Regions from separate parts of the Paenibacillus sp. LS-5 genome, predicted to be linked through region 1. Evidence: riboswitches for the same ligand, from Rfam matches in the RefSeq annotation. Region 1 holds a riboswitch; each other region holds the start of a gene.
The links. Region 1 has a riboswitch for cobalamin ahead of AC0MA3_RS24090 (anaerobic ribonucleoside triphosphate reductase). Riboswitches for the same ligand answer to the same signal wherever they lie in the genome.
Positions count from the first base shown of each region.

Region 2: another riboswitch for cobalamin. It lies ahead of cobJ (precorrin-3B C(17)-methyltransferase); the one in region 1 lies ahead of AC0MA3_RS24090 (anaerobic ribonucleoside triphosphate reductase).
Region 3: another riboswitch for cobalamin. It lies ahead of AC0MA3_RS17780 (S-layer homology domain-containing protein); the one in region 1 lies ahead of AC0MA3_RS24090 (anaerobic ribonucleoside triphosphate reductase).

Region 1 is NZ_JBWAVA010000023.1:64,132-68,784, reverse strand. Features, by position in the region: gene AC0MA3_RS24105 (ASCH domain-containing protein) at 562-984, opposite strand; tRNA gene AC0MA3_RS24100 (tRNA-Thr) at 1,269-1,340, opposite strand; gene AC0MA3_RS24095 (MTH1187 family thiamine-binding protein) at 1,424-1,732, opposite strand; cobalamin riboswitch at 2,029-2,260, shown strand; gene AC0MA3_RS24090 (anaerobic ribonucleoside triphosphate reductase) at 2,559-4,544, shown strand; gene nrdG (anaerobic ribonucleoside-triphosphate reductase activating protein) at 4,541-4,653, shown strand, end outside.
Region 2 is NZ_JBWAVA010000004.1:214,048-218,700, reverse strand. Features, by position in the region: gene AC0MA3_RS08580 (alpha-N-arabinofuranosidase) at 1-821, shown strand, start outside; gene AC0MA3_RS08575 (DUF6171 family protein) at 835-1,110, shown strand; gene AC0MA3_RS08570 (ArsR/SmtB family transcription factor) at 1,247-2,185, opposite strand; cobalamin riboswitch at 2,310-2,498, shown strand; gene cobJ (precorrin-3B C(17)-methyltransferase) at 2,675-4,639, shown strand; gene cobK (precorrin-6A reductase) at 4,636-4,653, shown strand, end outside.
Region 3 is NZ_JBWAVA010000012.1:114,018-118,670, reverse strand. Features, by position in the region: gene AC0MA3_RS17780 (S-layer homology domain-containing protein) at 86-2,257, opposite strand; cobalamin riboswitch at 2,547-2,736, opposite strand; gene AC0MA3_RS17775 (GAP1-N2 domain-containing protein) at 3,058-4,653, opposite strand, start outside.

The DNA.
Region 1 (4,653 bases):
ATTTCAAATTTAATATATTATAATTCTCCAGAATTAATTGTGAAAAATATCACATTTATTCCCCCATTTTTATATTTCATCGATTATTTTTTTGAAAATATATAAAAAACGGGCCTCGCCATGGGAGTTGGCAAGACCCTGAAAGCTATTTATAAACACCGGGGAGTGTTTGGTACATTTAATATATATCTTTAACCTGAAAACAAGCTGATAACTACCTAAAAATTACATTAAAAACTTCCAATAACCCAGGGTGCCGAAAAAAACAACCAGTGCCACGGGAAAGATAATTTTCCGGCTTACCTTATCTTCGAACGAAAAATACAAACACAACATACAAAGCCACGCAATAAGGAGACTTCCCATTTCCTATGCATACGCCCTTTCTTATTCATCCTGATGATCACGGAGGACACGATGGCTGCACCAACGCATCTTATAAGAAGATTACCCGCGAGTCAGCCGGTTCATACCCATTAATGGCTTGGGCCTACAAATAAATTTCCTGTTACTCCAATCATTGCCGTCCACTTCAAAAGCTTGTCCAGTTCTCCAGGGGGGTCACTGCTCTCCCTCCAGGACTGGGTGTTCCCAGAAGCTCAGCCTGCCTTTTGCAGGAATCGGATGAGCAAGCGCCGTTATCTCTTCCAGCTTCCAAGCAAAGCGCCCTTGCGAATAATCCCCAAAAATAAATTCATTACCGCCCGGCCAGCCCGTTTCAGCGTCCGTAACCGTCACCTGATAGCATTCAACGAGACGGCTTGTGGCAATAATGGCTCCGAGAGGAAGGTTGTCTGTGCTGAATCCGTGCCGTGCCAAGGCCGACTGAATCGGCTCCTGCCTGCAGGCTGATTTGTCTATCCCTTTACCCGCATGAATAGCCAGTTCCCCGCGATAAGCCGTTCTCCAGGAACGGGTCTCGTACTGTTTTTCCCCAAGCGCAATTAAGGTCGCCCAGGGCTGCCGGATAGTCAGACATCTCATATATGCCTCTACTCCTCCCTGGACAGCAAAAACGCAGCCCCCAAATCCGGAAAGCTGCGCCGCCTATTTATATCGGGATGCCGGCGAAAGAGCATGAAGCCCTTGCCTGCGCATTGTGTGTGCTTTCTACTACTTTATTGTATGACTCTATGGGGTTCTGTGCAACTATACAAACACTTTACCAGAATAAAGGGTAGAAGATTGTTAGAATTACCTGGATAACATGAAAAAAGCACGACCCCCGGGAATCCCGGAAAGCCGCGCCATGATTGAGTTCTTAAGGATGCTGGTGAAGGGAATTGAACCCCCGGCCTACGCATTACGAGTGCGTTGCTCTACCCCTGAGCTACACCAGCTTAAAGCTCTTTTCTGTCAAACAAAATACATTATACCCCGTCTAGGGAAAAACGCAACCCATTCTATCACTAGTTAAACAGAACTATTCCGCCTGTAGCTTGCGCTCCACCGATTCCAGCTTGCTGCGGCTTGTGGAAGGCTTGTCGCGCCGGTCATCAATCTTGAGTGAGGTGGACACCCGCTGAGCTCCCGCACGAAAAGGGGATTCATGCAAGGCTTCGACTGCCGCAAGAATCCGTGTGAGCGGTCCCTCGATGATCGTGCCCATAGATGTCAACTCATACGTAATACCTTCCACTGTCTCCAGCACGCGCTGCATATCCGCCACGTAGCTGCTGAGACTGGTGCTGCCTGTACCAATCGGAATTACGGTTACTTCGCCAATTGCCATTCTGAAGCCCCTCCTATATAAAACTCGTTATATAAGTCCCTGGTCCCTTCTATTGTAGCAACTCCCGCCTCCCCCCACAAATCCCCCCTAACATTTGGACAATTTATGAACCGGATTCGGCAAAATTTACACACAAGTTGTGGATTACCTGTGGATGAACTGTGGACGAATGCCAGGTTATCTGTGGATCATCTGTGGATCATTTGTGAGTAAACGGGTGGAACCCGCCCGGGGCGCGGACTCGCAAAAAAATGTTTACAAACACAAGATATTGGGTTATTTTTATCTAGCGACAACAAAATATAGTGGAAACAGGTGCTTTGCTCTCTCAAGAGGGTTGAAGCTTAATAGGGAAACGCGGTGCAAATCCGCTGTGGTCCCGCCACTGTAACCGGGTGTTCTGCTGGCTTCTACAAGCCCTGCAGAACAGTATCTGGAGGCTCACGCCACTGAGGGCATCGCCCCTTGGGAAGGCGCCTCACAGGATTCACCGGAAGCCAGGAGACCTGCCTGTTTCCGGACACCATCATATACACCTGCGAGGAACAGGAGAGGTGTCCGCATGCGGCCTGCACCAGCAGATTCAGCCTTCCCGCCGAATGGGAGACAAAGGCTGCCGATACCTGAATGCGATAAGCATATCGCGCTCAGGTATCGGCTTCTGCGGGAAAGATTCTTTCCATGGAGACCATCCGCAAATATCCGGTTTTCGGCTATTTGCTTACGCATCCGGGCATTTTCCGCCGTCCTCGGCGGGAGATGCTTTTTTTTACAATGTCAGTCGTTATGTCAGAACGTTCTTATATACCGAGAGGAGAGCTATACAATGACGCTGCTGGAGAAACGGTACAATGTTGGACAAGCTGCACAGGAGGATCTATTAGAGGAAGTTATCCATTTGGGACGCGATATCATCGACAGCCGGGATTTGGATCTATTGCGTGAGAACGCCAATTTGAACGGAGAGAGCTTTTCCGGCAAAATGAGCAAGTTCGGCAGTGAGTATTCCAAGTGGTATGCCCGTAACTTCACGATGCCTCCGCAACTGGTGCAGGCTACCCTCGACAATGTGGTGTATGTCCACGATCTGGACCAATACGCGATTGGAACCACCAACTGTATCTTTATCCCGTTCGACCGTCTTCTACGTGAAGGCTTCAACACCGGCAACGGCAGCGTGCGTCCTCCCAACTCGATTATGACTGCGATGTCGCTTGTGGCGATTATTTTCCAGTCCCAGCAGAATGCCCAATACGGGGGCGTATCCGCCAACAAGCTGGATTATGACCTGGCCCCTTATGTGACCAAATCCTTCGCCAAGCTGTTCCGCAAGGGACTCGAATATTTCGAAGAAGGACAAGCCGGGGACATTGCTGGCGAAATCACTATGAGCCGTGGTGATCTGGCAGAGCAGTATCCGCGCGCCTTCCGCTTTGCATCCAAAGAAACAGAAAGCGAAACGCTGCAGGCGGCAGAGAGCATGATACATAACCTGAATACGATGTCCAGCCGCTCGGGCGGCCAGATTCCTTTTACCAGCATCAACTATGGTACATGCACCTCTCCTGAGGGACAACTGGTGATCAGCTCGCTGCTGACCGCCACGATGAACGGGCTTGGCAGCGGCGAAACGCCGGTATTTCCAATCCAGATTTTCAAATGCAAACAGGGTGTGAATCAGCAGCAGGGCGATCCTAACTATGAACTGTTCCTCAAAGCCGCCGAATGCTCTGCCCGCAGACTGTATCCGAACTTTGCCAATCTGGATGCTCCGCTCAACCTGCAGTATTACGATCCGGCCGATCCGGATACCGAATTTGCAACCATGGGCTGCCGCACACGGGTACTGGGTGACCGCTTCGGACGCAACCACTGCTCCGGCAAAGGCAACCTGTCCTTCAATACGCTCAATCTGGTGCGGCTCGGACTTGCTTACGGCACGGCCACAGGCCGTCGCCTTGCCGCCGACGAAGAAGGCTTCTATGACGATCTGAACCATTACATGGACATTGCTCTGGAAGGGCTGCTCCACCGTTTCCGCATCCAGGCTTCCCAGAAGGCCAAAGCTTCCGACTTCATGATGCGTGAAGGCGTCTGGGAAGGGGGTGAGGCGCTTGCTCCCGATGATTCGGTTGGCGAGCTGCTGAAGCACGGCAGTCTGTCCATTGGCTTTATCGGAATGGCTGAGTGCATGAAGGCCATGTACGGCAAGCATCACGGCGAGGACATGGAGATCCATGCCAAGGCGCTCGCCATTGTCCGTCATATGCGGGAATACTGTGACCGCAAGAGCGAGGAGCTGAACCTCAACATCACGCTGTTCGCCACACCGGCTGAAGGCCTGTCGGGCAAGTTCACCAAGGTGGACCGCAAAGTGCTCGGGTCCATTCCGGGCATCACAGACCGTGAATACTATACGAACTCCTTCCACATCCCGGTCTATTATGAGCTGAGCGCTGCTCAGAAGATCAGCCTGGAAGCACCGTTCCATGAATACTGCAATGCCGGGGCAATCTCTTACGTGGAACTGAACGGGAATGCACGCAGCAACCCGGCGGCTTTTGTGAAGATCATCCGTTACGCGCTGGAACAGCAGGTCAGCTATTTCAGCATCAATCATCCCGTGGACCGCTGCTCGAACTGCGGCTACGAAGGCGTGATTGGCACCAATTGCCCTTCCTGCGACGCGCATGAGAACGATGTGCATATCCGCCGCCTGCGCCGGGTAACCGGCTACCTGACCGGCGACTACCAGACCCGCTTTAATGCCGCCAAGCAAGCCGAAGTAAGGGACCGCGTTAAGCATCTATGAACATATGCGGCTACTACCCGGAATCGATCAATGAAGGAGAAGGCATGCGGGCCGTCCTTTTCCTCAGCGGCTGCCGCCACCGCTGCCCGGGCTGCTTCAATCCCAAGAC
Region 2 (4,653 bases), on a different contig from region 1:
GCGAAGCCACCCGGTTTATGGACTCCATCACACTGCATTACTATACGGTTCCCGGTGCAACTTGGGAGCATAAGGGTGCGGCTACCGGCTTTGAAGCTTCGGAATATTTCACGACACTGGAAAAGGCGCTGCACATGGAAGAACTGATAACCCGCCACAGTGTGATTATGGACAAATATGATCCTGAGAAAAGAGTCGGCCTGATCGTTGATGAGTGGGGAACCTGGTATGATGTGGAACCGGGAACGAACCCAGGCTTCCTCTATCAGCAGAATTCGATCCGCGATGCGCTGGTTGCCGGACTGACACTTAACATTTTCCACAACCACAGCGACCGTGTGCGTATGGCGAACATTGCCCAGACGATTAACGTGCTGCAGGCTGTCATTCTTACCGAAGGCGAGAAAATGCTGCTCACTCCGACTTATCATGTATTCAATATGTACAAGGTGCATCAGGATGCAGAACTGCTCGATCTGACTCAGGAGAGCGGATCTTACAGCTTTGAAGGTAAGGAGATTCCGGAAGTATCCGCCTCAGCTTCGGTAACGGCAGAGGGTGTGATTCATGTCAGCCTCTGTAACCTGAATCATGCAGCCTCAGCAGTACTTCCACTGGAATTACGCGGACTCGCCGGCCAAGCCGTTCAGATCAGCGGTACAACTCTGGCCGGGGCAACGATCGATGCCCACAACTCGTTCAGCGAGCCGGAAGCTGTCGTTCCGCAGCCGTTCACAGCTTTCAAGCTGGAGGGCGATACGATTACTGTGGAGCTGCCGGCGATGTCGGTAACGGTACTGGAGATTACACCGAACGCATAAAAGGAGTACTGCTATGGCCACAACCTCTTCCTGTAAAGGCTGCCGGGACGACTATAAGGTCACAGATGCACAGATCGCCCGTATTCTGGCATCCTCGATGTTCAATGAAGGTAACACCGCTTCAGATTCGTTGTATGCGGAGCGGGTCGCCATTTGCAGTACCTGCTCCAAACTGCAGGATGGGGTAACCTGCACCGCCTGCGGCTGCATCATACCGGTTGTTGCCCGTTTGAAGGCAAGGGGCTGTCCGCTTCCCGGGGGTGGCCTGTGGCAGCCGGTTAACGAATAGACAAGGTACACTATCGCCAGGCCGTGCTGTAACGGTATAACGATTGCTAAACCTGGCTAAGCCCAGAAACCCCGAATTCCACCAGTTTGATAAACTGCGGAATTCGGGGTTTCTTTGTTTTGTGCGTATATGGGGGTTAAGCAGACCCTGCCGACTCATTGCTGTCTGGCATATCTGTATAATATAAATCTACCAGCATGTCTTCGTTATAATTGCCGAACCCTTTGCCGAAGAGGGTTAGACCCCCGATATGCTCGGCATCTTCTTCCACAGACAGCATGAACGTCCATTGTTTGCTGCGGATGCCCACCTGTTCAAGCGTAACCTCGGACAGCTTATGGCCATCCATAAAAGTACCCTTTGGAGTAACCCTCAGCTGCTTGAGCAGTCCGTATTGATTGGTGAGGGCTGGCCACCAGGATGGTGTGTATTTGCCCTGCCTGTCTCCATAATCACCGGGACTTGTCCAGTAGCCAAGCTTGTGCCCGTTCAGGGTAAAGGTGATGTCCGAAGGCCAATTATTATTAATGGATGGTGCTTCCGAGGCAATCTCCATCGTAATGACCAGTTCCTCTGGCTGCTGGCTGGATAGCAGAAAGTTGGGGATTTTATATTCGACATATCCTTTGCCAAACCAGAGAATACCGGCATTCATCCGCTCGAGATCCCAGAAATAACGCGGATCGTCAAAGTTGCCGATGATTTGATCCGTGGTAGCCAGACCGCAGGTCGGTTCGATCTGGAAATTGGAATAATGCCCGACGGGGATCTCTTTACGGTGGCGTTTACGCTCTGTTTTACCTTGTCCCGGGAACAAAATCTCGGCATTGTCCACGGCTATTGTGCAGATTTTCTGCAAGCCGCTCCGTCCGGGAGCCATATGGGTGCTGATAAGTCCGGCAGCCTCCAGCTTACGCACATGCATGGTCATAATCGCACTGCTGAGCTGCACCGCTCCGGCTAATTCCTTGACATTCATGGGCTGGACGGCAAGCAGACGGAGCATATGCAGTCGAACAGAGCTGGATAATGCTTCGTACACCGGCAGGGATTCTTCAGTAAGATCAAGTTTCATGAAAAGCCTCCGATACAGCGTTATAGTTAATAATTATATTACTCAAGTGACATTCTTACAAGCTTCCTGCGCTGCACTTTTATCACAGACATGCGTGAGCGGTCTCCGCTATGATGTACAGGATGAATCAGCGACGAAACAAGGTGCCTTTGATTGATATCAAGGGATAACAGGGAATCGGGTGCAACTCCCGAGCGGTCCCGCCACTGTAAGGAAGAGCCGGCTTCAACAAGTCACTCGGCGATAGCTCCGGGGAAGACGAAGCCAGGCGATGATCCCGAGCCAGGAGACCTACCTTGTTTGCGCACACACGACTCTACGCGGATAGGAGCGGTGTACGAATGGATGAACAGATGAGGGGGCGCTGCTTGTTTTGGCGGCGGGCCTGCCTTCTTTTTGTGATCTGAATACGTACATGTACCTCCCACCCCACAAGGCGGGAGTTTTTGCTTTGAGTACCGAAGCTGTATCAAGGATGGAGGAACAAGAATGAACAGACTAGGAAAGCTGCTGATTATCGGTTTTGGTCCCGGTGCAATGGAGCATATTACGGGCCGGGCTTTGGCGGCGCTGGAAGAAAGTGAGGCTGTGATCGGCTACAGCACTTATGTGGATTTGGTCCGGCCGCTGCTGCGGCATCAGGAGATTGTCGGAACAGGCATGACCGAGGAGGTCAGCCGGGCCCAGGAAGCGGTTCGCCGGGCAGAGGCTGGGCAGACCATTGCTGTCATCTCCAGCGGAGATGCAGGTGTATATGGAATGGCGGGGCTGGTCTATGAAGTGCTGATCGAACGGGGCTGGAAACCTGACACAGGTGTAGTGGTCGAAGTGATTCCAGGTATTTCGGCGATTCAATCCTGCTCCTCGCTGCTGGGAGCACCGATTATGCATGATTCCTGTACGATTAGCCTGAGTGACCATCTTACGCCTTGGGAGAGCATTGCGGCACGGGTGGAAGCAGCAGGAATGGCTGACTTTGTAATTGCCTTTTATAATCCGCGCAGCGGGAAGCGGACACGCCAAATTGAAGAAGCCCGTCAGATTCTGCTACGCTACCGGGACCCTGCCACTCCGGTCGGTATCGTAAAAAGCGCCTATCGTGACCGCCAGCAGACCATCGTCACAACGCTCCAGGATATGCTGAATCATGAGATCGGCATGCTCTCGACTGTAATCGTCGGCAATTCAGCTACCATAGTCTATGAAGGCCTTTTAGTTACACCACGCGGCTATGAGCGCAAGTACTGCCTTGGCGCTGATACGCAGGTACTGAAGCCGCATGAACGGCTGCAGACCGCAGCAGAACCTTGGTCGCTGGCGGCATTGGCTGGCGGTGACCAGGAGAGCGGGATTCAATCTGAACCCGTGCTTTTGCAGAACCCGGAAGGTGCCAGCCGGAAGCCGGCGGTGCTGCTAGTAGGACATGGAAGCCGTGTGGAAGAGGGGAATGAGGAGCTGCGGAACTTTACCCGTTTGCTGGCTGACCGGAGGCCGGAGTATATCATGGAGACCTGCTTTATCGAGTTGTCGGCTCCAACCATTTCCGAAGGCATAGATCTATGTGTCCGGGGAGGAGCCGTTAAGGTCTATGTTGTACCGATTATTTTGTTCGCGGCGGGACATTCCAAGCTGGATATTCCGATGGCCCTGGATCAGGCGAAGCTGAAATATCCGGATATGGAATTTATATATGGCCGGCCTATTGGCGTGCAGGAGAGAGCAGCGGAAATTCTGTTAGACCGCATTGCAGGAGCTATGGCGCTGTCGCGGCCGATTCAGACATCAGAACAATGGGCGCAATCTGGAGACATCACTAATAATGCGATCGTACGCGCACACCAAAGCCACTTTGCGCACCCGGATAGCAGCAAGCAGGAGATAGCGGCTGTGCTGAGTGAGGAAAAGGACCAGATCACAGATGAAGATACTATCGTGCTTGTCATGGGCCGCGGAGGCAGTGACCCGGATGCGAACAGCGACCTCTTCAAGCTGACCCGTCTGCTCTGGGAAAGAACCTCCTTTAAAAGCGTCGAGGCCTGCTTTATTGCTATGGCCAAGCCTTCGCTGAACGCAGGATTGGAGCGGTGCCTTGCACTTGGAGCGCGGAAAATCATCGTGCTTCCGTATTTATTATTCACCGGGGTGCTGATGAGACAGTTCAACGAAACGGTGAACGGTTTTACCGCAGCACACCCGGAGATTGAAGTAGAGGCAGGCAGCTATCTGGGCACACACCCACTGCTGTCCGACATGCTGATCGATCGGATAGATGAGACTGTGGCGGGCCTGACTGTAGCCAACTGCGACAATTGCAAATACCGCGATGAAGCTTCTATTCATCATCATCACCATCACCACGGTGACGAGGCGCATCATCACGGCTCCCATGGGGGAGAAGGGCATGGATGTGGCCATGAACCCGCCAACTACTCCAATGGCGCGCTGACCCGATGATATTTATGCTATGT
Region 3 (4,653 bases), on a different contig from region 1:
CCATCAGCTGGTCAGGCACCCGCAGCGTAATCTATCAGCTTCTCCATTCACCCATACCATCCTGCTGGTAAGCTTTCCAACTCCATTAAGGCAATCTGACAGCCACAACTGCAGCCATTTCTCTAGTTACAGCTGCGGAAGGATTGAATTCCCCGCCCGCTCCTGTCATAAGCCCAAGTCCGGTCACAGTGCGTACCGCAGTTACTGCGTATCCGCTAATCTGGTCTTCATCGGTGAATTTACCGGCTCCGGCCGCGGCAGAAGCAGCATCCAGCTTGAACGCTCTCATCATCATCACAGCCATATCCTGGCGGGTAACCAGGCCGTCCGGTTTGAAGGTTGTTCCTGTTACTCCGCTAATAATACCCAATTGCTTCGCTTTATTCACTGCTCCATAATACCATGCATTCGCTTTAACATCACTGAAAGCTTGGGCAGCAGATGCGGGGGACGGCTCATTGCCGGTCAGTCTCAGCAGCAGCGCCGCGAACTCAGCCCGGGTAATCTTCTGCTTCGGAGCAAATATAAGGCTGTTCTTACTGACACCGTCCATCAGCTTGCGGTCATAAGCCGTATACACGGACTCCAGGGCCCAAGGGGAGATCGATTTCACATCGGTAAAAGCAGCACGGTCCGCCGCAGCAGACGCCACGGTCAGCGGCTGCGAATAGCGGACTACCGCAGGTGTGCTGTTTTTGAGATACCCTGTAATGACGATCGTATATTTATTCGCTGGCACGCCGCCGGCAAAAATAGCATTACCCGCTGCATCCGTAACAGCCGTTTTACCGCCGATGGTTACCTGCACACCGGAGGACGGTGATGTGACCGGATCGGAGGTGAAGGTCTTTTCATTCCACACCCACTGTTTTTGAGTCACTTTTACCGTGAGATCCTGTCCCGGCTTCGGCTGTGCTGGAGATACCGTCACGGATTCCACCACCTGTGTGTTATCCCCGCCATAATAGACGAGTATGCGGTCATTCGCCTCCAGGGTAAAATCGCCCATGCCTACGCTTGGATAAATCCACGCTCCGCCGCGGGCTACCACATACATCCAGCCGTCATAGCCGCCAAAAGCACCGGCAGTCACGCCGCCGATCCCCGTCACGTAATTGCCTGCTTCATTAACCAGGGCCACACCCTTCTGCGCTGCTGCTTTCTCCAGCGCATTAAGCACATTGCCTGCATATACAGTGCCCTCTCCAAGGGTTCCACCCGGTCCTTCAATGGCAACGGACACGAGAACCTGAGGATTCTTCACAGGCACACTGCTGAGATCATACAGTTTGCCGCCTGTGCTGTACAGGCTGTAAGCTACCAACGCTTCCAGCGCCTGTTCGGTTGAGAGCTGGTTGTAGCTTCCGCCAGCCGTATGGGTGAACCCGCCGCCGGCTGTGCTGAAGCTCAGCAGCTTACCGATCAGATTCACATTACCACGGGTATACTCCGCTCCCGTAGGGTCTACACCAAAGGAAGACAGTCCGATGATCGCCTGAGCAACACTTTCACTGCTGTCACCGTAGCCGCCATTCTTATCCTGTGCGGTAGCGAGCCAGGCTGCTGCCCGCTGTCCGGCGGTTTTCGCTGCCGGATCATTCTTATGTCCAGCCAGCACCGTCAGCACCATCGCCGTCATATCCGGATCACTTGCACCCGTAGTCAGGGTGAAGCCGCCGTCTGTATTCTGCTTAGCCAGAATCTCCGCCAGCAATTTGGCCGGTGTCCATTTGGCATCAGCAGGAATGTTATAGCTTCCGGAATCCAGAGCCAGCAGCACATAAGCTGCGTTGTTCAGCGTCTGGCCGGTGATTTTATCGTTATTGTACAGCTTCTCAATCAGGTTGTAGCCGCCAACATTAGCCGGATCGCCTCCAAGTGCCTTCACGGCAAGCGTAATCCGCGCATATTCCGTAGCTCTGGCGAATACGCCCTTGGCTGCGGTTACTTTGCTTTCAAGTGATTTTAGATAGCTGTCCGGGACCTTGTAACCGGCTTGGGCAAGGCCGATAGCCTGCCAATCCGACTGTACCCCGTTCTTCAGCACAAACTCAGAAGTCGCATAGACCGCATCAGCTACGCTGGCTGCCTGTTTTGCAGTTATAGTTGAGGCGGCACTTCCGGAGTTCGCGGCAGCTGCAGTACCCGTCTCCGCAAAAGCTTGTCCTCCCGGAGCTACAGCCGCTCCCAGAACCGCGAACAGCATGATTACGATCAAACCTAGCCGTGTAAACCTGGATGATAGATTGTTCTTCATAGCTAACCTCTTTCTTTGGATAAAATGGATGAAGCCTTCGTCCTCCGCTAGGCGCGGCAACACAAGCAGACACGGCTGCGCCGTCCTTATAAGGACGGTATCCGTTTCTGCGAGAAATATAAGGATAATCAATGGCGTGAAGCGTATAAATCCTTATATTCACATAAAAGACCGCCCTTTACAGGGCGGCCGGGGAAGGATACAAAATGCACGGCGGCTATACAATATTACTCTTAAGCAGCCGTCTGCTTGTATTGCACCTGTTCCGCATTCTTACCCCCGAAGAATAGAAACAACAGCGAAAAAGGCAGGTCTCCTGGCTCATGCTTCATTGCTTCCCTTGCCTTCCCATCCTAACAGCAGACAGTGGCATTTCAAGAGTTGCTCCGCATTTACAGTGGCGGGACCGCGCCGGACTTACACCGGCCTTCCCTTTTAAGCAGATTACACACAAAGAAACCGCTTTGCCGCCTTATAATGGCAGCGCTCGTTTCTAAGAAAATCCGCACCTTTTTCTAAAGCTTATTAAATTTTAATATTCATAATCATATCTACTATTTCCCTGTATGTCTATAGACAAGCTGTTTCAATTCTGTGCCGCCCCTATCCATTCACTTCAAAAAATCCTGAACAGCGTGATATACCGGGCTAGTACGGCATATCACGCTGTTCAGGATTGTAATCAGTTATTCTTTGCTGCCGGTGTGAACCAGCATTTGCAGGTTGGTTGTATTCTGTACAGCAGAATGAGAATAAAAATTTCCGTGGCTTCTTATACAGAACAGAATCTAATCTGCTGCTTATTCCCCATCCGGCTTCGGGCTGGCTGAAGGAGTAGGCTCGATCCCAGATGTAGCCTCTGGCGTACTGTCTGGAGTACTACCTGGAGTACTATCCAGAGTACCCTCCGAACTAGCCTGCAGCTTCAGCGTATAGCCTCCGGCGGTGATTACATCACCTTCCACCAGCTTCGCTCCAGGCTCCAGCTCCACCGTCACCTCATATACGGGCGCAGGAGTTCCCGCGCCCGAAGCTCCCGCTGTCGGGGAGGCGGCAGCTTCATCAGCGCCGCTGCTGTTCCCTGCGGCTGCTTCACCCGTGCCGCCGCCGTTCCCTGCGGCAGCTTCATCAGTGCCGCCGCTTTTTCCTGCGGCAGCTTCACCAGTGCCGCCGCTGTTCCCTGCGGCTGCTTCACCAGTCCCGCCGCCGTTCCCTGCGGCAGCTTCACCAGTCCCGCCGTCAGCTCCGGCGGCCAGGCAACTGCTCGCAGTTGCTACAACCTTGTAAGTGTCCGTAACGTTGTTACCGGACATCACAATGATCTGCGCCGGCTTGAAGGCGGCACATTCCGCCTCATCGGCAAAGCTGAACACCAGCTTGGCGTTTTCATTTCCGCCGCCTGCTGTTCCGCTGCCTTCGTTCCCGCTGCCGGCAAGCCGTACAGAGGCCGGGGCTTGAACTTGTCCCCCCGCATTCGTGGTGGTGCCCCGAACCGGGCTCAGGGTCGCAGCCGGCGCAGCGGTATCCCCGCTGCCGCGCAGCATGCTCATTGCGATGATGGCAATAATCAGTACGATACCCAGGATGCTGCCGGAGATCAGGATCTGAAATCGGCTGCGGCTGACCCACCGCGCCAGCGGCGAAGCCAGCTGGGAGCGCGCTTCGTTGTATACACTTTGTAGCGCCGGGCCTGCGGCGGCGGCATAGCTTTTGCGGAATTCGCGGCTCTTGAACGCCTCGCGGTCACTGTTCAGGAAGTATTTCAGAACGGCCCGGCGATACCCGGGCCACAGCTTTTTATTCGAAATAGAAAATAGCGGATTGCCCTGCGACCAGGCCAGGAAACGGTAGATCGTCTCTGTGTCCCCGCCCGCCTTGCGCTTCAGCAGTTCCATCAGCGTCTCATAATCCAGCGGTCCATCCTGCCGCTCACTGTTATGATAAAAGGCCAATGGCACACGTTCGAATGGCTCAATACTGTGCGATTCCTTCAACCAGCGCCGTCCGAGCAGCTGCACATCATCCAGCTCTCGGGGAGACAACCCGGCAAAAATCTCCTCATCCGGCTTCTCCTCCCCGAACCAGCGGTACGCAGCGCGCAGAGCATTAGCTTTACGCTTCGCTATAGCGTCCAGCGGCGGCTGCCAGTCTGCCGTATCCCGGTAGCGCAGGAAAGAAATCTCCAGCAGCTGCTCCAAGGAGAGCTCGTCCAGCGAGATCCGGTTCAGCAGGAAGCGGTCAGCAGCCGTTCCCAGCTCCTGCAGCAGCGACAAGGCCTCAGGATGGATTCCGCCGCCTTTGCGCCGGTCCTTCTCCGCCTTCTGAACCGACTCATGCACCATGGCTACCGCAGCTACCGGATCATTGTCCCGCTGCAGCTTCTCCAGCAAATATTC